Regions from separate parts of the Blastococcus sp. SYSU DS0541 genome, predicted to be linked through region 4. Evidence: riboswitches for the same ligand, from Rfam matches in the RefSeq annotation. Region 4 holds a riboswitch; each other region holds the start of a gene.
What was found. A riboswitch is a leader RNA that binds a small molecule or an ion and turns the genes downstream of it on or off. The one in region 4 is predicted to bind cyclic di-AMP.
Positions count from the first base shown of each region.

Region 1 (5,092 bases), on a different contig from region 4:
CGAGGTTGGTCGCGGCGAGCCGACGCTGCATGTCGATGAACGCCTCCGGGTCGCGGGTGAGCTCGAGGGCGTGCACGTCGGCGCGCTGCTCGATCTGCCGGGACACCAAGTTCTGCACCGGTGTGCCGAGCAGGCCGCCGACGGCGACGAGGAACAGCAGCAGCGGCACGACCCGCGGGTCACCGGGCCGCTCGGCCCCGGCCCGGCGCAGCAGCGGTGCCCAGGTCAGCAGCCAGCCGAGCAGCGCGGTCGCCGCGCCCGCACCCAGCGCCCCCATGAGCGTGCCGGTCAGGACGTCGTCGGCCGCGACGTGCCCCAGTTCGTGGGCGACGATCGACTCGATCTCCGCGTCGGGCAGCTCCCCGAGGAGCGTGTCGTAGACCACGATGCGCCGGGTGGACCCGAAGCCGGAGACGTAGGCGTTGAGCGCCGTCGTCCGCCGGGACGCGTCGGAGACCAGCACGTCCTGCACCGGGGTGCCGTTCTGCTCCGCGAGCGCCAGGAGGTCGCTGCGCAGCTCCCCCGCCGGCAGGGGATCGAAGGTGCTGAACGCCGGCTCGATGACCACCGGGTACAGGAACGAGCCGGCGACCACCAGGCCGGAGACGGCCGCCCCCGCCCACGCCCACCACGTGCGCGGGGCCCGGCGAACCAGCCAGAGGAACGCCAGCACCACGACCACGGTCAACGCCACGCTGATCGCCAGGGAGACCGCGACGTCGCGCAGCCAGAGCCACCACCCGCGGGTGGAGAGGCCGTAGCGGGTGCGCACCGACTCGGCGTAGGCCGAGAGCGGCAGGGTGGCCAGGCGCCCCAGCAGCAGGAGGACCGGCACCCCCACCAGCACCTGGACGAACCACCGGTCGCCCACCCGCGCCGCGACGGCCTGCATCAATCGGGCGCCCAGCGGGGTCAGGCCGAGCACCGCCGACACCCCCAGGCTCAGCAGCAGGGAGACCAGCGACGCCGGCCGCAGCGCGGCCGCGAACGCCTCGGCGCGCTCGATCCGGGCCGGGTCGAGGCCGGCGGTGGGGTCGGGCTCGGTGTAGCCGCCGGGCGGCTCCGGCAGGACGGTCCACGGGGTGCGGACGGCGATCACGACGACGACGGCGATCCCGAGGAGGGCCGCGGCCACCAGGGCGGCCCGGCGAACGCTCACCCGGCCGATCCTAGTGAGCCGACGCCGTCGTCCTCGCCTCCGGACAGGCCGGCCGACAGAGGTCGGGTGGCGGTCAGCCGGCGATGCGACGGGCTCCGTTGTAGTTGCCCATCGAATCCAGGCTCGCCACCTTCACCGGCTGGCCGGAGGTCGAGGCGTGCACCATCTGCCCGTTGCCGATGTACATGCCGACGTGGCTGACCGGGCTGTAGAAGAACACCAGGTCACCGGGCTGCAGCTCGCTGCGCGAGACGGGCTTGCCCATCTGGCTCTGCGACCGGCTCGAGTGCGGGAGCGTCACGCCCGCCGCGGCGTAGGCGTAGGAGGTCAGGCCGGAGCAGTCGAAGGCGTTGGGCCCGCCGGCGCCCCAGACGTACGGGTCGCCGAGCTGGGCCAGCGCGGCGTTCACCGCGGCCTGGGCCGCCGAGCTCGGCGCGACGACGCCGCTGGGCGCCGGGAGGCCGGCCCCGCCGTGCGCCTGCGCCACCTGCTCCCGCTGCGGCGCGGTGAGCTCCTCGTAGCGGCGCTGGTACTCGGCGATCTTCGCCTCCAGCTCCTCCTGCCGGGCGGCGATCTCCTCCACCGTCCGCTGGGCGTCCGCGGCGGCCTTCTCGGCTGCCTCGCGGGACTCCTCGGCGTCCTCGGCGGCCTGCGACACCTCGGTGAGCACGTCGTTGGTGTGCCCGGCGATCGCGTCGAGGGTGCCCAGCTGGTCGACGAGCTGGTCGGCCGAGTCGCTGGTCAGCAGGACGTCGAGCGGCGACATGCCGCTGCCGGTGTAGGCGCTGCGGGCCAGCCGGCGGATGTGCCCGTCGAGGGAACCGAGCCGGGCCTCCGCCTCGGCGGTGGCCTCGCTCGCGGCCTCCGCGTCGCGCTGGTGGCCGGCGAGGACGACCTTGGCCTCGTTGAGCTCCTCGGAGACGACCTCGAGCTCGTGGCTGGCCCGGGCCACCTGGGCGGCGACCGCGTCGGCCGTGCCGGGGACGGCCGACGCCGTGCCCGGGAGGAAGGTGACGGTCATGGCCGCGGCGGCGGTGACCAGCAATCCGGAGCGGAGGGGCCCGGAGCGACGGGCGCGGGAGGAGCTGCACCGGTCGGCGGTGCCGAGCTGTTCGGGGGCGTGCGTCAGCAGTGCGTGAGGGGTCGCCACGTGCGGCGGCTCTCCGTTCTTCCTCTGCAACCGCCGACCGAGTTAGCTGACGGGTTCGGGCTGGGAAGACTGGCCCTATCCCCCGCGCACCGGCGGGCCGGCTGCGGGAGAACTCACCCCAGAACTGCGGTGGGTCCCCGGTACACCTCCGGCGCCGGTGGTGCGCGCCGTGCGGTGATTAGGCGGTGTCCGGTCGAGGCCATCCATCGACGGATGACGACCACCCGGCCGAACGGCGTGAACCCTAACGATCGTGATACCTGCGTGACAAATGATCACTGGAGGAACCCGGCGTGAGGGAGATCCCCAGGTCAGCGGCGCGCCTCCCCGTCGGAGGCTCCGCTGCGGGGCAGAAGCCCCGGTCGGCGCGGTCCGGGACGTCAGCCCGTGCGCCGTCCGCGGGACCGCTCGCCGTCGTGACCGCCGGCCCCGTTCGGGTGACGCAGCGGGGGCACCAGGCCGCCCTCGGCGAGCGCCCGCACGGCCCGGCGCTCGACCTCGTCGAACTCCACCACCACCCCCGGCGGCGGGACGACGACGTCCTCGGCGGCCACGGCGGGACCACCACGGGCCGCCCGCCCGGTCATGGGCACGACGACCGGGTCGACCCCCTGCCAACCCGGCGGGGCGCCGAGCAGCACGGTGACGACGCAGTCGGCGCAGCCGGTCCCGCGGGCAGTGCAGGTGTCGCAGTCGATCAGCATCGCTTCTTCTCCTCCGTGAGTCGCTGCGCACGCTAGGAGGGGTCACCGACATTTCCGGCCGCGCGACCAGGGAACGGGTGCATCAGGTGCCGGCGTACTCCCAGTGCCAGGGCTCCTCGCGCCCGTTCCCCTGGTCGGCCCAGGTCGGGTGCAGGTAGCCGAACCGGCCGGCGTTGGCCTCCATCCACGCGTACTGCGGCGTCCCGAAGGACTGCACGCCACCGCACAGGTCGACCGCCAGGCCCCAACCGTGGTTGCTCGTGCCCGGCACGGCGGCCAGCGCCGGCTTCTCCCCGTACAGCCGCACCTGTGACGCATAGGTGCGGTACGAGTCGGTGATGCACAGCGGGCGGCCGAAGGCGGCCTCGTAGGCCGTCGCCATGGCCCGGTAGGCCGCGGCCGCGTCGCACCTCAGCGAGTGCCCGCCCACCCCCAGGGGGCACATCGCGCTCGGCGGTATCAGGCCGTTCGGGTAGCCGCCCCAGGCCCGGCCGCCGTCGTAGCTGGGCGGGTAGACGGTGTTGCCGCACTCGCTCCGCAACGCCCCCGCGGCCGGCTCCGGGACGGGGACGCGGGCCCGCTGGCCGAGGACCGGGCGACCGATCCCCATCACCTGGTCGCCCGGCAGCGTCCGCACGACGACGGCGCCGGCCCGGGCGTCCGCGGTGACCATGGTCCGCGTGTCGAGGGCGATGCCCACGTGCCCCAGCCCGCCCTCCGGCGAGCCCAGGAAGACCAGGTCGCCGGGGAGCACGTCGGCGGGGTCCACCGGCACGGTGCGGGCGAACAGGTCGCCCTGCGTCGCGGGCAGGGACAGCCCGGTCCGGCCGTAGGCCACCTGCACCAGGGCGCCGCAGTCCCAGGAGTCGGGCCCTGCCGTCCCGGGCGCGTACGGCTGCCCGAGCGCCTCCATCGCCCCGCCGACCGCCGTCAGCGTCTCCATCGGGAGGACGAGCATCGAGGTCGGGCGACCGGGCAGCTGGGCGACCCCGCGCTGGGCGCCGCCCCCGCTCGCAGCCACCGGCACCAGCCGGTCGGGCAGGGCCAGCTCGGGGTCCTGCAACGCGGCGGCGGGCACCTCCGCCAGCCCGGCCGCGCGGAGCTGGTCGACGTAGGCCTGCCAGCTGGCCGCCGTCTGCTCGTTGACCGTCGTCTGCTCCCGCTGCAGCGCCGCGAGCTGGCCGTCGACGACGGCGAGCACGTCGCCGAGCTCCGCGGTGACCGCCTCGGCGGCCGCCTCCAGATCGGCCACCCGCGCCGCCACCTCGTCGGCCCGCACCTGGGCCCGGTCGAGGGCGGCCTGGGCGTGCTCCCGCCGGTCGAGCGCGCTGCGCCGGTGGCTCTCGGCGACGCCGATGACCTGGGCCGCGTGGGCGTCGACCACCTCGAGGAAGCCCATGCCGGACAGGACCTCTCCGGGGTCCCCGCCGTTGAGGAGCAGGGTGAGAGCCGTGACGGAGCCGCCGTCCCGGTAGACGGCGGCGGCGTAACCGGCCACCTCGCGCTGGTGCCCGGCCAGCACGCCCTGGGCGTCGTCGAGCACCGCCTTCGCCTCGTCCACCGACCGCTGCGCCTCCGCGAGCGCCTCGCGCGCCGCGACGACCTCCGCCTGGCGGGCCCGCAGGTCGTCCTGCACCTCCGCGGCCCGCCGCTGCAGGTGGTCGAGGTCGCGGCTCTCCAGCACGCCCGACGTGCCGCCCGGCTGGTCGCTCGGCGCGGCGGCGACCGGCGCACCCGGCAGCAGCACGAGGGCGCACGCGGCCAGCGTCGCGAGCGCCACCCGCCGGCGGACCGGGCCGGGCGGGCGCGACCAGTAGCGCGCGGGCATCGCCGACCACCTCCGAGGGACGGGCCGGTCGCGCGGGGCGACGGGCGCTGGGAGTGCATGGTGACCCGCCCGGGCGGCGGAACGCCAGGTGATCGGCGGGGTGAGCACCCCCGGCCCCCTGGTCGGGCGGCCTCCGACCCCCCGCCCTTGGGGGGGCCGGGCCCGGCGCGCGTCCCCCGGAGTGTCAGCACCCCGACCTAGCGTCCGCCCCGTGCCACCCTCTCCCGCGCCGCCGCGCTACCAGCAGGTCT
Region 1 covers NZ_JBJHAD010000010.1:22,306-27,397, reverse strand. The annotation lists gene ACI794_RS12350 (M48 family metallopeptidase) at 1-1,159, opposite strand, end outside; gene ACI794_RS12345 (NlpC/P60 family protein) at 1,233-2,309, opposite strand; cyclic di-AMP (ydaO/yuaA leader) riboswitch at 2,326-2,473, opposite strand; gene ACI794_RS12340 (hypothetical protein) at 2,690-3,013, opposite strand; gene ACI794_RS12335 (D-alanyl-D-alanine carboxypeptidase family protein) at 3,096-4,841, opposite strand; gene ACI794_RS12330 (DEDD exonuclease domain-containing protein) at 5,053-5,092, shown strand, end outside.
Region 1: another riboswitch for cyclic di-AMP. It lies ahead of ACI794_RS12345 (NlpC/P60 family protein); the one in region 4 lies ahead of ACI794_RS11840 (C40 family peptidase).

Region 2 (5,092 bases), on a different contig from region 4:
CTCGGGCGGGGTGGTCGGCTCGCTCGTGGGGCCGGCGGTCTCGGGCGGGGTGGTCGGCTCGCTCGTGGGGCCGCCGGTCTCGGGCGGGGTGGTCGGCTCGCTCGTGGGGCCGCCGGTCTCGGGCGGGGTGGTCGGCTCGCTCGTGGGGCCGCCGGTCTCCGGCGGGGTCGCCGTCTCCCCCGTCGGGTCGCCGCCCTGCGCCGGGGTGGTCGGCTCGCCCGTCGGGTCGCCGCCCCCGGCCGGGGTCGTGGGGTCGCCGGTGGGCGCCGCGGGACGGCCGGGGGCCGGAGCGCTCCCACCGCCCGCAGCCGGGCCGTTCCGGACCGGGTCCTCCGCCGGGAGCTCCGGGGCGGGCGCGACAGGCTCGGGACGCAGCACCGGCGTCGCACCCCCACCGGTGGAGGGCGCCGGCACGGGCGAGCGCGCGCCGGGCCGCACGGCGACGGAGAGGCGGACCACGTCACCCGGGCGGAGCAGGGTGACCACCGGGTCGAGGCCGGTCACCGTGCCGGGGGCGCGCTCCCGAGTCGGGTCCTCCACCTGCCGGACGGTGAGGCCGAGGGCGCCGAGCTCGGCCGCGACCTCCGCGGCGGGGCGGCCGAGGTAGTCCTCGCTGTGCAAGACCACGCCGGCCGAGGAGTCCGAGGCGGTGGTGTCCGGCCCAGGTCCGGAGACGAGAGCCACCGCACCCGCGCCGAGCAGGAGCAGGGCCACCAGCGGCAGCAGCACCGCGACGAGCGGACGGCGGGCGGATGGTCCGGGCTCCGGACGGGTCACCCGGGCGGGCCGGCGCCTCGCGGCCGCCTTGCGCGCGCGCTCCGCCCGGCGCTCACGCTGCACCGGCGCCGCCACCACCGACTGCGTCGGGGCCTCGCCGGACGGCCGCCGGATCGTCTCCTCGATCGCGGCGAGGAAGGCCCCGCCGTCGCGCGGGCGCTCGTCGGGGTCCTTGACCAGGGCGGCGTCGATGAGGGCGCGGACGTCCGGCGGCAGCTCCGCAGGGAGGGGCTCGGGGGCCTCCTGCACCTGCTTGAGCGCGACGGTGACCGGGTTGTCGCCGTCGAAGGCGGGGTGCCCGGTGAGGGACTCGTAGCCGACCAGGCCGAGGGCGTAGACGTCGCTGGCCGGGCTGACGTGCTCCCCCCGCGCCTGCTCGGGCGACATGTACTGGGCGGTGCCCACGACCTGGCCGGTTCCGGTGATCGGGGCGCTCCCCGCCGACCACGAGATGCCGAAGTCGGTGAGCTTCACCGTGTCGTCCGGGCCGAGCAGGATGTTGGCCGGCTTCACGTCGCGGTGCACCACGCCGGCGCGGTGCGCCTCGGCCAGGCCCGCGGCCGCCTGCCGCAGCAGCGCCAGCGTGGCCCGGGTGTCCAGCGAGCCCTCCTCGGCCAGCCGCGCCGAGAGCGACGTGCCCTCGACCAGCTCCATCACCAGGTAGGCCAGGTGCTCGCCCGTGTCCGGGGCCGTCGTCTCCCCGTAGTCGAGGACGGCGGCGATGTTCGGGTGGCTCAACCCGGCCGCGTGGCGGGCCTCGGCGCGGAAGCGGGCGACGAAGACGGGGTCGTCGGCGTACTCGCTGCGGAGCACCTTGACCGCCACCGTCCGGTGGAGCTGCTGGTCACTGGCCCGCCAGACCTCGCCCATGCCACCGACGGCGATGAGCTCGTGGAGCTGGTAGCGGCCGTCCAGGCATCGTCGGCTGGTTCCGGCCGTGGTCACTCCCGAATCTCCCGAATCTCCTCGTGTCGGTGCTCGCGAGGTCCACCCCGTGCGTCCTCGCGTGCCCGTGCGCCTCTCATGGGTGCCCACCACGAGGGGGCCTGAACCGCGACACGCCCGACGAGGTTGCAAGCGGCGGTCGGCCGGGCCGACCGCCCTACCGGCCGCGGGGATCCGCTCCGAGAGGGACAGCACGCAGGCACCCGGCCGGGATCCGCCGGGTCACCTGGGAGCCGCTGCGGGAGTGCTCAGTTGTAGTTGACGTGCACGTGGTCGAAGTGGTTCGCCGTGCCGCTGCCGCGGTCCTCCATGGCCTGCCAGGAGCCGCCCGGCGAGGAGAGCATCCGCTGCTCCCAGATGAGGTAGTCCACGCCGAGCTCGGCCCAGTGCGCGCGGTGGTACTCGACGATGGCGTCCCCGAGGGCGGCGTTCGACATCACCATGTAGTCCAGCGCCAGCCCCGAGGGGTGCCCGCCCGGGTCGGCGGCGCTGGGCCGGGTGCCGCCCAGGGTGATCCCCGCGGCGCCGGGCACGTTGCTGACCACGGCGTCGGCCGCGGCCTGGACCTGCGGGCGCACGCTGCCGGAGCTGTTGGTGATGCGGGCGACGGCGGAGGCCGCCACCGAGGCGGCGGCGGTGGCTGCCGCCCGCGCCTGCTGCGTCGGGCTGGCCGGGGCCGCCGGGGCGTGCTCGTGGGCCTGCTCGGCCGCCGCGGCCTCCGCCGCCGCGGCCTCCTCGGCCGCCTTCTTCTCGGCCTCGGCGCGGGCCACGGCCTCCGCCTCCGCCTTCTGCCGGTCCAGCTCCGCCTGGTCGGCGGCGGCCTGGGCCTGCTGCGCGGCGGCCTGGTCGGCCTCGCGCGTGCTGCGGCTGGCCGCCAGGTCCTCCAGCGCCTGGAGGTCCTCGGTGACGTCGACGGGGCCCGACTGCGCGGAGAGGCCCAGCTCCTGGGCGACGCTGACGGACTCGGAGGTGGTGGCCCCGGCCTGGACGGCGGGGTCGGTACCGACGAGGCCGTTGACCAGGACGGCGCCGGCGACCGCGACGGCGAGGTAGAGGGCCGGCCGGCGGACGGACGCCGGCGGGCGGTGGAGGGCGAGCCGGCCGCGTCGGCCGGTGGTGGTGCGGGGGTCCATGGTGTTCGGGTGCTCCGGGGTGTGGGGCGCGGTCGGCCGGTGACGGCGGACCGCGGAGGATGCGGACAGCGGGCCCGGGCGCGGGTCGCGGGGCCGGCACGCAGCGGCGGGGAGGCCGGTGCGGGTCGGCGGGCGACCGGCGGGGCGCCGGGCGGCGCGTGCGATCAGATCCGCGGACGGGCCCGGAGGCGGCGGTGCCGGCGGGCGCAGGGTCGTGCGGCGGTGCAGGGGCGCGCCATTCGGGGCGGCTCTCCGTTTCTTCCGTGGTGCCGCCTACCGGGTTAGCTGACGGATTCGGGCGCAGGAAGTCGCCCTACCCGCGCCGTCACGTGGCCGGCGCGCGATTCACCCCAGTGCTGCGGTGGGTCCCCGGCCCGTCCCGGAGGACGGCTCGGCGGCGCCCGGCGGACCTCCCCTGGCGGGGAGAGAACGACCGGCCGGGCCCAGCCACCGTAACCGTCGTTATGCAGTCGTGACAATCCGCAGGCGCCGATTTCCAGGACGTGACGTGTGTCGCGGTGGGCCGCCGGCCCGGTCGGTGGTGTAGCGCGGGCGCGCGTCAGCCGGCGTCCGCCCAGGACCGCACGACGGCGACGTCGAGCGGGAAGTCGACGGGAAAGGCGCCGAACAGCAGCCGCCCGGCGGTCGCCGCGGCGGCGCGGACCGCCTCGGCCACCTCGTCGGCCAGGTGCTCGGGCGTGTGCACCACCACCTCGTCGTGGAGGAAGAACACCAGGTGCGGCCGCGCGCCGACGGTGTCGCCGTCCCCGAGCCGCCACAGCCGGTTGCGGAGGTCGGCCAGCCAGCACAGCGCCCACTCCGCGCCCGTGCCCTGGACGACGAAGTTGCGGGTGAACCGGCCCCAGGCGCGGCGGGCCCGGTCCCCTTCCTCGTGCGGCCACGCCCCGGGCCGCGGCGACCCCCGGCCGAGCAGGGTGTGCACCACCTCGCCGCACTCCCCGGCGCGGGCGGCGTCCTCCACCAGCCCGATGGCGCGGGGGTAGCGGCGCGCCAGCCGGGGCATCATGCGCCCGCTCTCACCCCGGGTGCCGCCGTACATCGCGCCGAGGATGCCGAGCTTGGCGTCGGCCCGGGTGGCCACGGTGCCCGCGGCGACCATCCCCGCGTAGAGGTCGGCGGCCCGCGCCGCCTCGGCCATGGCCCCGTCCCCGCTCATCCCCGCCAGCACCCGCGGCTCCAGCTGGGCGACGTCGGCGACGACGAACCGCCACCCCTGGTCGGCGACCGCCGCTGGCCGGACGACGGTGGGCACCGAGAGCGCCCCACCCCCGGAGGACGCCCACCGCCCGGTCACCACCCCACCGGGGACGAAGACCGCGCGGAACCGGCCGTCGCGCACCCAGGTGTCCAGCCACGCCCACCCGTTGGCCGCGAGCAGCCGGGACAGCTTCCGGTACTCCAGGAGGGCCGGGATGCCGGGGTGGTCCAGCTGCTCCAGCGTCCAGGACCGGGTATCGGCGATCGGCAGCCCGGCGTGCTGCAGGACCCGCAGCAGCTCGCCGGGCGAGTCGGGGTTGAGCGCGGGCGCCCCGAACGACCTCCGGACCTCGCCCAGCAGCCGCTCGAGGACCGCCGGGCGAGCACCGGCCGACGGGCGCGGACCGAGCAGGCCGGTCAGCAGGCGCTCGTGCACGTCGGTGCGCCACGGCAGCCCGGTGTGCGCGAGCTCGGCCGCGACCAGCGCACCGGAGGACTCCGCGGCCAGCAGCAGGGCGAGCCGGTCCCGTTCCGGCGAGGCGGCCACGGTCGCCTGCTGGCGCCGGTGCTCGGCCAGCGGGTCGAGGAGGTCGGCGGGGTCGGCCAGCGGGAACAGGGCCGACTCCGGCGGCGGGCCGGGCGCCAGCGCGTCCCAGCCCGGGGTGTCCTCCCCGGCCAGCAGCTCCCGGGCGGCGAACGGCGACCGCCGCAGGATCGCGTGGCCCAGCCGCAGGTCGCTGCACCGCTCCACCCGGACCCCGGCCGCGAGCAGCGCCGGGTACCAGCGGGTGGTGTCGTCCCACACCCAGCGGACCGGCGCGGGGCCCGTCTCGCGCCGACGCACGTACCCGGCCAGCGCCGCCCGGTCCAGCCGCGCGCCGGTCGCCCCGTCCGCGTCGAGCTCGACGGCCTCCACCGCCTCACCGCTGCGCCGGAGCAGGACCCGCTCCACCCGCGCCCCGGGCCTACGGGGTCGGCGGGGCGCCCCGGCCGAGCAGCCGGTGCAGGCAGCGCGCCGG
Region 2 covers NZ_JBJHAD010000016.1:35,615-40,706, reverse strand. The annotation lists gene ACI794_RS16370 (protein kinase domain-containing protein) at 1-1,722, opposite strand, end outside; gene ACI794_RS16365 (hypothetical protein) at 1,971-2,855, opposite strand; cyclic di-AMP (ydaO/yuaA leader) riboswitch at 3,126-3,252, opposite strand; gene ACI794_RS16360 (bifunctional 3'-5' exonuclease/DNA polymerase) at 3,415-5,025, opposite strand; gene ACI794_RS16355 (DNA-directed RNA polymerase subunit alpha C-terminal domain-containing protein) at 5,039-5,092, opposite strand, start outside.
Region 2: another riboswitch for cyclic di-AMP. It lies ahead of ACI794_RS16365 (hypothetical protein); the one in region 4 lies ahead of ACI794_RS11840 (C40 family peptidase).

Region 3 (5,092 bases), on a different contig from region 4:
CCTCCGATCACTGAGCGTAGTTGCTCGGTGGGACGCGGGCGCCGCGTTCACGGCCTGCGACCAGCCGATCCGGTCGGGCGATCGTTGACTCTGCGTGGCGACTGGGCGACACGGCGTGGACGGACGAGGGTCCGGCGTCCAGCACGGCGGGCTCGTCGCCGCCCAGCCGGGCCACGGTGTCGGCCTCGCGCACGGCGCCGGCGAGCGCCGTCGCCACCGCGGAGAGCGGGACGTCGCCGGCCGCGTGGCCCTCCCGGTAGGCCGCCGGCGCGGGGAGCCCGCGCGCCGGCTCCGCCACAGCCGCCGACCCCGAGAGTCCTCCCGAGCCCGCCGGCGGTGCCTGGCGCCGTCATCCTCGTGCGCGTGACCGGGGCCACGATCGGCGATGCCTGCACCGCGCGACGTGCGGGTAGGGCCTGCGCCGTGGGCGCGCACCAGGGCATGGCCGAGGCCGGTCGGGACGTCGTCGCCGGCATGGTGCTGGAGGCGTGGGACGTCTTCCTGGCCCAGGCGGAGTCGGTGGACCTCGACCGCTCCTCACGCCTGCCGGGGTGGCGGGCGCACGAGATCTGCGTGCACCTGGGCTGCTGGGACGACCACGCCGCCCTGCGCGACCTCGTCGCCTCGGCGCGGGCCGGCGCGACCGGGACGCCGCCGGACCCGGACGCGGTGAACGCGCGGGTGACCGCAGCCCACCGCGGCGCCTCGCGGGAGGAGGTGCTGGCCGCGGTGCGCCGCAACCGCGAGGCGACCGCCCGGTACCTGGCCGAGGAGCCCGTGGAGCTCGACACCGCGCCCGCGGTCTCCGTCGTCGGCCGGCTGCCGCTGCTCAGCGTCGTCCTCGGCCAGGCGTACGAGCTCGCCGTCCACGGGCTGGACCTGGTCTCCTGCGGCGCGGAACCGCCGCCCACCTCGGTGCTGCAGTCGGGGCTGGCGGCGCTGACGGACGTCACCGGCGCCCTCGCGGCCTCGACCGGCATCTCCGGGCGGGTCAGCCTGGTCACGCCCGACGGCGGCTGGGGGTTCACCTCGGCGGGCGGCGGGTGGGAGGTGCGCCGGGTGCCGGCCGGGGTCGTCGAGGGGCCGGCCGTCGAGGCCGCCGCCGCCCTTCTGCTCGATGCCGCGTCCGGGCGGGTCAACCCCGTCCCGGCGGCGGCCCGCCGCAGGCTGAAGGTGCACGACGTGCCGGGCCTGCTGCAGCTGGCGCCGATCGTGCAGCAGGTGCCGGGCATCCCGGGCGGACCGATCCTGCAGCTGGCCGCCCGCACCGTCGGTGGCGCCGGCGGCGTGCTCGGGCGGCTGTTCGGCCGCGGTTAGGCGTTGCCGCGCGCGAGCCGCGTCGTCCGGCCCCGGCACCACCAGGCGATGCCGGCAGCGAGCGCGACGAGGGCGCAGACGGTGCCCGGGACGACGACGGAAGCGCCCAGGTGGGCCAGGAGCACGCCGGCCGAGGCGCCGACGCCGACCTGCAGCACCGTGCTCGGGACCAGCCCCACGGCCGTGGCGGCCACGAAGGGCACCAGCTGGACACCCGCCAGGCCGGCCCCGTAGTTGACGCCGACGAAGGGCACGACCGGCACCAGCCGGGTGACCAGCACCGCAGCGAACGAGCGCCCCGCGACCAACCGGTCCAGGCGCGGCCCGGCCAGCCGGGCGACGGCCGGGCGCCCCAGCCCACGGGCGAGCCCGAACGCCAGGACGGCGGCGAGCAGCCCGCCGGCGAACGCCACGGCCAGCCCCGCCGCCAGCCCGAAGACCGCGCCGAGCAGGGCCGAGACGACCGACCGCGGCACCGGCGCCAGCAGCACGAGCGCCACGGCGCCCACCAGCACCGGCCAGGCGGCGACGCCGGCGCCCGCCACGGCCGCCCGCAGGTGGTCCGCCGACGGCAGGTCCAGCGTCAGCGCCGCTGTCGCACCGCCGACCAGCAGGACGCCGAGGACGGCTGCCCGCAGCCAGGTCCGATCCACCGCCGTCCGCACGCCCCGATCCTGCCGCACGGGGCGCGCGGGACCGGTCAGCTGCAGCTGCCGCCCAGGGAGATGCCGCGCTGCGCCAGCCACGGGACGGGGTTCGTCCGGTCGGCGTAGAGGCCGCCGCGGTGCACCTCGAAGTGCAGGTGCGGACCGGTGGACTGGCCGCGGTTGCCGACCTCGGCGATCTGCTGCCCGCCGCTGACGACCTGCCCCGGTGACACGAAGAACTGGTTCACGTGCCCGTAGACGGTGATGACCCCGTCGTGGTGCTGGATCGCGACGGCGAGCCCGAAGCCGCTGGCCGGCCCGGCCTGCAGCACCACGCCCGGCTCGGGCGTGTAGATCGGGGTGCCGATCGGCGCGGCGATGTCCACGCCGAGGTGCATCGTGCCCCAGCGCGCCCCGTAGCAGGAGGTGACCCGGCCCTGGGTGAGCGCGGCACCGCTACCACCCGGCGCGGCCGCCACCGTCATGACCGCGGCCTGCTCCGCCGCCTGCGCGGCGTCGTACGCGCGGGCGGCGTCCTCGGCGCCCCTGACCTCGAGCAGCCGGATCTCCGCGTCCCGCAGCTGCTGGTCCAGGCTGGCCTTCTCCGCGGTCAAGGCGTCGAACTCGGACTGCGCCGCGGCGAGCAGACGGTCGGCCTCCGCCTGGGCCTCCTGCGCCGTGCGGGCGGCGGCGTCGCGCTCGGCGACGGCGGCCTTGGCCTCCTGGTCGAGCCGTGCCTCGCGCGCCTCGGCGATCCGCAGCTCCTCCAGGACCCGGGCGCGGTCCTCGCCGAGCAGATCCAGCGTCGCGGCCTGCTGCAGCAGCTCACCCGGGCCCTCGGCGTGCAGGACCATCTCGAGCTCGGTGAACGCCTCGTCGCTGCCCATGTAGGCCTCCCGGCCCAGGGTGGCGACGTCGTCCTGGGTGCGGCCGACGGCCTCCCGGACGGCGGCGAGCTCGGCGGCGATCGCGTCGGCGTGCTGCCTGGCGCGGTCGAGCTCGGCCTGGGCGGTGAGCACGGCGCCGCTGGCCTCCTCGGCCTGCAGCGTCATCTGCTGCAGCCGCTCCTCGGCCTCGCGGACGCGCTGCTCGATCGTCGCGACCTCGGCGGCGACGCGGTCGTGCTCGCTCTGCGCTCCACTCGGGGCCGCCGACGAGGACTGCGTCCCGATCAGGGACAGGGCCAGCAGCGCGGTGAGGGCGATGGTCGCCCGGCCGGCGGCGCGGCGTGGTCGCCGCAGGCTGCGGCGCAGGTGGTGCATGGTCGCCAAGGCGACGGTCTCCGTTCCTCGGTCCGCCTACCAGGTCAGCTGACGGGTTCGGGCCGGAACGTGCCCTACCAGCCTGCCCGTGGAGGCGCAGGCGGGATTCACCCCAGAGAACATGGGTCCCCGGTCCCCGCGGCGGTCAGACCGCGGAGTTCGGCGGGGCCCGCCCGAGCCCCCGGGTTCGGGAGCGGGATCGGGTGGGCCGCGAGAGACGGTACAAGCTAAACCTGGATATGTCACAGGCGCATAACGAACCATCTCGGTCCGCCACTCGGGTCCCGAGTCGCGACGCGGGTGACGTACCGGCGTCTGGCAGGCTGCTAGAGCCGGGGCGGTAGCTCAGCCGGTCAGAGCATGGGACTCATAATCCCTGGGTCGTGGGTTCGAGCCCCACCCGCCCCACTCGGCGCCCTCTGGGCGAGGCCCGGACATGAGGAGTGTCACGTTCCCGGGTCGTGCGGTTCGGGGTCCGCCGTCCCGGGCTCGTCGCCGAGCAGTGCCGCGGCGCGCGGGTGCCACGCCGAGCCGCCGGCCGCGACGGCCCGGATGTGACCGGAGAGCTCGGCGGGATCGTCGTCCTTCAGCAGGTAGCCGGCTGCGCCGATCGCCCGGGCCTCGCGGACGCTGGCCGGGTCGAGGCCGCCGGTGAGGAAGACGATGCGGACCTCCGGGTGAGCGGTCCGCACACCACGGGCCGCCGTCAGGCCGTCCATCACGGGCATCTGCAGATCCAGGAGCAGGACGTCGGGGCGCAGCTGCCGCACGGCGTCGGCGACCTCCGTCCCGTCCGCGCACTGCCCGACCACGGCGATGCCGCCGGCCGCCTCGAGCAGCTCGGTGAGCGCTTCCCGCAGGAAGGGGTGGTCGTCCACGACCACCACCCGGATCTCGGACACCTCTCGTCCCGCCTTCCGTGCCCCCCGTGCGTCACGGAACGCGCGGACCGCGTGCGCCCCTTCCCGGCTGCCGTGCAGGGCCGTGCCGCGCCCGGTCGCCGTCACCGGCCTCCCTCCGCGCCCGACGGATCCGCACAGCGTCATGGCACCGGAGCGGTGGCGCATGGTCCCCCCTCTGGTCACGCCCCCGCCTCCCGTCCGCCCCGCGCCGGAGGCTCTCTGACTGATACGCGGCAGGACGCGGTGCATGACGCGACGCATGACGCGGCACCGGTCGGTCCCGCGCTGGAAGAGGCGCGGATCCCTGGTGCATGACGCGGGATCCGCGCCTCGTCACGTCGTCCTGGACCTGCGCGTCATGCGGTGCGCGTCGCCGCGTCCTCACCGGTGCACGGGGAACCGGCAGGAATTCGAGGTGTGCCATGACCACGGACCAGCATGCGCGCGTCAGGTCCGCGGGACTCCAGGACGGGCCGCCCCAGCGCCAGGAGCGGCTCCGGCGGCTCGCGCGGATGCGACGGGCGGCCGGGCACCTGGTGACCGCCGAGATCCTCGAACGCCGCGCCGATCAGGCCACGAGCCCGGTGCTGGCGTCGCTGCTGCGCGAGCGCGCCGGTGAGCGACGCTCGCTGGGAGAGCGGCTCCTCGCGCCCCCGGCTGAAGCCCGGCCCGAGCCGTGCGCGGGAGGGGAGGCGGTGCGCGTCCGCCGGTTGTAGCGTCCGGCCCATGGCAGCCGCGGGGCCGGCTGGCTCCGAGGAGGAGCGACCGGGGTCGGTCGAGTTCATGGCGCTCGTGCCGCTCGTCCGGCGGATCGTCGCGTCCCGGGTCCGGGACGCCGCCACCGTGGACGACCTGGTGCAGGAGACGCTGGCCCGCGTGCTGGCCGCGGCCGGACGGATCGAGCCGGGGATGCTCGAGCCCTACGCGATCGTCACCGCGCGCAACGTCGTCACCTCGCTGTGGC
Region 3 covers NZ_JBJHAD010000014.1:80,621-85,712, reverse strand. The annotation lists gene ACI794_RS15390 (diguanylate cyclase domain-containing protein) at 8-298, opposite strand; gene ACI794_RS15385 (maleylpyruvate isomerase N-terminal domain-containing protein) at 424-1,317, shown strand; gene ACI794_RS15380 (TVP38/TMEM64 family protein) at 1,314-1,982, opposite strand; gene ACI794_RS15375 (peptidoglycan DD-metalloendopeptidase family protein) at 2,018-3,226, opposite strand; cyclic di-AMP (ydaO/yuaA leader) riboswitch at 3,260-3,391, opposite strand; tRNA gene ACI794_RS15370 (tRNA-Ile) at 3,561-3,634, shown strand; gene ACI794_RS15365 (response regulator) at 3,673-4,128, opposite strand; gene ACI794_RS15360 (hypothetical protein) at 4,551-4,844, shown strand; gene ACI794_RS15355 (sigma-70 family RNA polymerase sigma factor) at 4,855-5,092, shown strand, end outside.
Region 3: another riboswitch for cyclic di-AMP. It lies ahead of ACI794_RS15375 (peptidoglycan DD-metalloendopeptidase family protein); the one in region 4 lies ahead of ACI794_RS11840 (C40 family peptidase).

Region 4 (5,092 bases):
GCGCCGACGGCGACCCGCAGCTGCAGCCGCACGAGGTCCAGCCCCAGCGTCTCCTCGGTGACGGTGTGCTCGACCTGCAGCCGCGGGTTGCACTCGAGGAAGGTGAACCGGTCGGGGTCGTCGGCGGAGACGAGGTACTCCACCGTGGCCAGGCCGCGGAAGCCGTCGCCGACGACGCCGCGCGCCGCCGTGGCCAGCCGGGCGCGGACGGCGTCGGGCAGGCGCGGCGCGGGGGCGATCTCGACGACCTTCTGCCGGGTGCGCTGCAGGGAGCAGTCCCGGTCGCCGAGGGCGACGACGCCGCCCCGCCCGTCTCCCAGCAGCTGCACCTCGATGTGGCGGGCGCGCTCGAACAACTCCTCGGCCAGCAGCTCACCGTTGCCGAAGGCGACACGCGCCTCGCCCCGCACCGCCGCCACGGCCGCGGCGACGTCGTCACCCCGGCGCAGCACCCGGGTGGCCCGCCCCCCTCCGCCGAACCGGGCCTTGAGCATGATCGCGCCGACCTCGTCGAGCAGGTCGGCGACCGCCGCCGCGTCCCCGTCGGCCGCGCGCAGGACGGGCACGCCGGCCTTCGCTGCCCGTGCGCGGGTGAGCGACTTGTCGCCCAGCACGGCCAGGTCCTCGGCGCTCGGCCCGACGACGGCGCGGCCGGCCTGCGCGCACGCACGGGTCAGGTCGGGGGTCTCGGAGAGGAAGCCGTAGCCGGGGTGGACGAGGTCGCATCCGGTGGCGACCGCCGCCTGCACGATCGCCGCGGCGTCGAGGTAGGCGGCCGGGCCGCTGCCGGGGAGGACGTGCACCTCGTCGGCGGCCGCCAGGTGCGCGGCGTCGGGCTCGTCGGCGGCGGTGACGGCCACCGAGGCCAGCCCCTCGGCGGCGGCGGCGCGGGCGATGCGGACGGCGATCTCGCCGCGGTTGGCGATGAGCAGGCGGGCCACCCGGGGATGCTCGCACGCGCCCCGGACGCCACTGTGGCCCCGGTCACCGCGGCCGGGTGCTCCGCCGCTCAGCCCGCACAGGTTCGCCGGAGAACGTCGCCTTCTGCCCCGCCGGAGTGGGCAGAGAGTGAGCGCCCGACCGACACCTCGCTGGCACAGTCGCCCTCTGCCCCGCCGGAGTGGGCAGAGAGTGAGCGCGCCACCCAAACCTCCCCGGCGCAGTCGCCCTCTGCCCCGCCGGAGTGGGCACAGTCGCCCTCTGCCCCGCCGGTGTGGGCAGAGGGCGACTGTCCACAGATGGACACCAGGGGTCGTGCCGCACCGCCTCCGGTGGAGAGGCTCGGCCGGTGACCGACGACGGTGGGCCGGCGGAGTTCGACCTGTGCGGTCTGGTGCGGCGGATCCGCCGCCGGGCGGACCTGTCCCAGCGGGAACTGGCGGCTCGGTTGGGCGTCTCCAAGTCCACGGTGGCGGCCGTGGAATCCGGTGACCGTGGCATGGACGCCGGGATGCTCGCGGCCGCCGCGGCGCTTGCCGGCCTCCGGCTCGGCCTGCTCGATGACGCGGGACGACCGGTCGCGGGCATGGCGGCGGGCACGGTCCGCGACAGGGTCGGCCGACGGTTCCCCGCCCATCTCGACACGATGCTGAGCGAGGAGCGCGCCTCGCGGTGGGAGCACCAGCCCCGGCGACCACGACCGACGTACACCTTCGACCGTCGATGCCCCTGGGTGGACCCCGCCGACCGCGAGCGCGACCGCCCGGACGACCACCTCGTCCCCCGGCCCGGCGACTCCCCGGAGGAGCGCACCGCGGCCCGTCGGGCGGCCGCCGCCCGACGGCGGCAGGAGGAGCTCCGGCGGCGATTCGAGTCGGGAGCCTTCCGGCACCTCGACGACGGCTGGTCGTGCGCGTGCCCACCGGCATGCCACGAGCTCGACGACCGGAGCGGCCGGCCGGTGCACGTCGAGGACTGCCTGTGCGGCTGCGACGTCGGCTGAGGAATTGGCTACGAGGTCGGAGTGGCCGAGCACGCAGAGTGCAGGAGCGCCGCTGTCCGGAGAAGTACAGGGCCGCACACGGTCGGTAACCCGGTGCCGAGGCGGCCCGTCCGGGGCCGACGGATCTCCCGTGGTCGGCTCGCGAGTCGCGGTCCGGAGCCCCGCGCGGACTCCGCCCCGCGACCCCCACGGGTGGCGTGTCGGCCGCTTTGTGACCTTTCCGTGACCGACCTAGCGTCGTCGCCGGTCCGGCCGGGCTCCCCCGTCACCGCCCCCGGTGACACCCGGACGGACACCGCCGAACCGGGCGCCGGCGCACGCCGGAGCCCGGACCGGGGACCCACCGCAGTAGTGGGGTGAAGCGCCACCGGCCTGTCCGGGGCGCCGGGCGCGTTCCCCGCCCGAACCCGTCAGCTCACCCGGTAGGCGGTTGTCGGAGAACAGGAGAAACCGTCGTCCATGACGACCACTCGTACGACCACCACCCGTCGCTCGCTCCGCGGAGCGGCGCTCGCGCTCCTCACCGGTGCGGGGATCGCCCTCACCCCGTTCACCGCCACCGCCTCCACCGGTGACGGCGGCGGCGGCACCGGCACCGTCGTCACCACCACCGCCGTCGCCCCCAACCACGCCGCGCAGGTCGCCGTCGACACGGCGCTGGCGCAGCAGGGGAAGCCCTACATCTGGGGCGGCACCGGCCCGGGGGGCTACGACTGCTCCGGTCTCACCTGGTCGGCCTACCAGGCGGCGGGCATCGAGATCCCGCGGACCTCCCGCGCCCAGTCGACCGCCGGCCACTACGTGGACCGGGCCTCCCTGCAGCCCGGCGACCTGATCTTCTTCTACGACCCGGTCGGCCACGTCGGCATGTACATCGGCGACGGCCTGATGGTGCACTCCTCGACCTTCGGCAACCCGGTCGCGGTCGTGCCCGTCGACAGCATGTGGGGCTACAACACCGCGCGCCGCATCGTCTGAGCGCCTGCGACGGCGGGTCCCAGGTCGTCCGCGCACGACCGGGGGCCCGCCGCGCGGCTACAGGTGGCGCAGGGTGGCGCGCTTGAGCCGGATGATCAGCCGCATCCCGCCGGACTCGGCCAGCTCCTGCTTCCGCGCGCGCAGCTGCTCACCGAGCTCCTCGAGGCGCTGCTCCCCCAGCGCGTGCGACTGGGGGAACATCCGCTCCTCCTCCTCCATCGTGTGGTGGCGCACCGTCTTCTCCAGCATGCGCACCTCGGTGGCGAACTCCGGGTCGGTGACGTCCATGCGCATGACGGTGGCGACCTGGTCGTCGATCTGCCGGTGCTCGGCGTGCGCGAGGGCCAGCAACGGGGAGACGTCGGGGACGGCGGGGTAGAAGAGCTCGTCCTCGATCTGGGCGTGGATCTCGATCTCGCGCAGGAACTCGTCCCGGAGCTCCTCCCGGCGGGCGGCCTGCCCCTCGGTCGTCTCCGCCAGCTCGCGCAGCAGCCCGCGCAGCACGTCGTGGTGCGCGATCAATACCTCGTCGGCCTTCACCGGGACGCCTCCTCCACCGTGGTCACGGCCGTCGGGGTGCGCCAGCGGGCCCGCCGCCGCACCTCCACCGCGCCGTCGCGGACGCGGGTGTCGTAGCAGGGCAGCGGCGCCGTGGACGGCCCCTGCGCCGGCTCCCCGGTGTCGAGGTCGAACCGCGACCCGTGCCACGGGCACACCAGCTCGTCCCGGTGCAGCCACCCCTCCGCCATGGGGCCGCCCAGGTGCGGGCAGCGCCCGCCCAGCGCGCGCACCTCGTCCTCGGTGCGGATCAGCACCACCGGCACACCGTCTGCGTCGACGCCGAACGGCTCGCCGTCGGGGAGGTCGGCGAGGCGGGCGACCGGCGTGAACCGGCGGGGCGACCGGCCGGCCGCGGAGTGGTCGACACCCAGCCGGTGCCGGTAGGAGAGCGCACCGCCCAGGTAGCCGCTGGCCAGGACGATCGCGTAGCCCGCGGCGGCGGTGACCCGGGCCCGCACCGCGCGCCCACGCCCCCGGTCCACGAACGACCACGTCTGCAGCGCGAGCGCGGTGCTGTTGAGCGCGGCGTGCACCAGACCGACGCGGCGCGCCTCGTCGTGGGCGTGCTGCCAGTCGGTCATGCCGGTCGCGGCGGCGCCCACCGCGCCGGCGATCCCGAACCCGACGACCGTGCGCGCCGCCTGGCCGGTACCCGGGCCGCCGCGGCCGGTGGCGTCGAGCCCGTCGAGCAGCGCGGCCGCACCCCAGGCGCCGATCGGCACGGTGACGAGGAACGGGTGCAGGGGGTGGCCGAACCAGACGCCGTGCAGCAGGTCCTGCAGCGGGCGGGCGTAGCGGCCCGCCAGCAGGAAGGTCAGCGAGATCCCGTGCTCGACCTGGTAGCTCGGCGCGTCCAGCACCTCCATCCGCTCGACCCGGCTCACCGCCCGCTCGAGGAGGTTCCGGACGCTCACCGGTGCGCGTCTTCCGTGGCCATGCCCGGACCCGTGCCCAGCCCGCCGCGGCGGAAAACGGGAGGTGGCGGGCTCGTGCGCCCGCCCGGATGGTCGTAGCGTCCGGCGGCATGGCTGATCGAGCGTTCCGGACGGTGCTGGAGGGCGGCTCCTTCTTCGAGGGTCCGCGGTGGCACGACGGGCAGTGGTGGGCGTCGGACTTCTACCGGCACACGGTGAGCCGGGTGACGCCGGGGAGCCCGGAGACCGTCGTCCTCGAGGTGGAGAACCAGCCCTCGGGGCTGGGCTGGCTCCCCGACGGCTCGCTGCTCGTGGTGTCGATGAAGGACCAGCGGCTGCTGCGGGTCGCCGACGGCCAGGTGTCCACCCACGCCGACCTCTCCGGGGTCTGCGGCGGCTACCTCAACGACATGGTGGTCGACGGCGTCGGCCGGGCGTACGTCGGCGACTTCGGCTTCGACCTGATGGGCGGCGGCGCGCCGGCGGCGGCGTCGCTCAAGCGGGTCGACCCCGACGGCACGGTGACCGTCGTCGCCGAGGGGTTGCGCTTCCCGAACGGCTCGGTCATCACCCCCGACGGCGGGACGCTGATCGTCGGCGAGACCTGGGGCAACCGCTTCTCGGCCTTCGACGTCGCCGCCGACGGCTCGCTGGGCCCGCGGCGCACGTGGGTGGAGTTCGGCCCGGAGCCGGTGGG
Region 4 covers NZ_JBJHAD010000009.1:86,898-91,989, reverse strand. The annotation lists gene ACI794_RS11850 (carboxyl transferase domain-containing protein) at 1-941, opposite strand, end outside; gene ACI794_RS11845 (helix-turn-helix domain-containing protein) at 1,289-1,942, shown strand; cyclic di-AMP (ydaO/yuaA leader) riboswitch at 2,229-2,386, shown strand; gene ACI794_RS11840 (C40 family peptidase) at 2,402-2,920, shown strand; gene ACI794_RS11835 (hemerythrin domain-containing protein) at 2,978-3,460, opposite strand; gene ACI794_RS11830 (Rieske 2Fe-2S domain-containing protein) at 3,457-4,395, opposite strand; gene ACI794_RS11825 (SMP-30/gluconolactonase/LRE family protein) at 4,506-5,092, shown strand, end outside.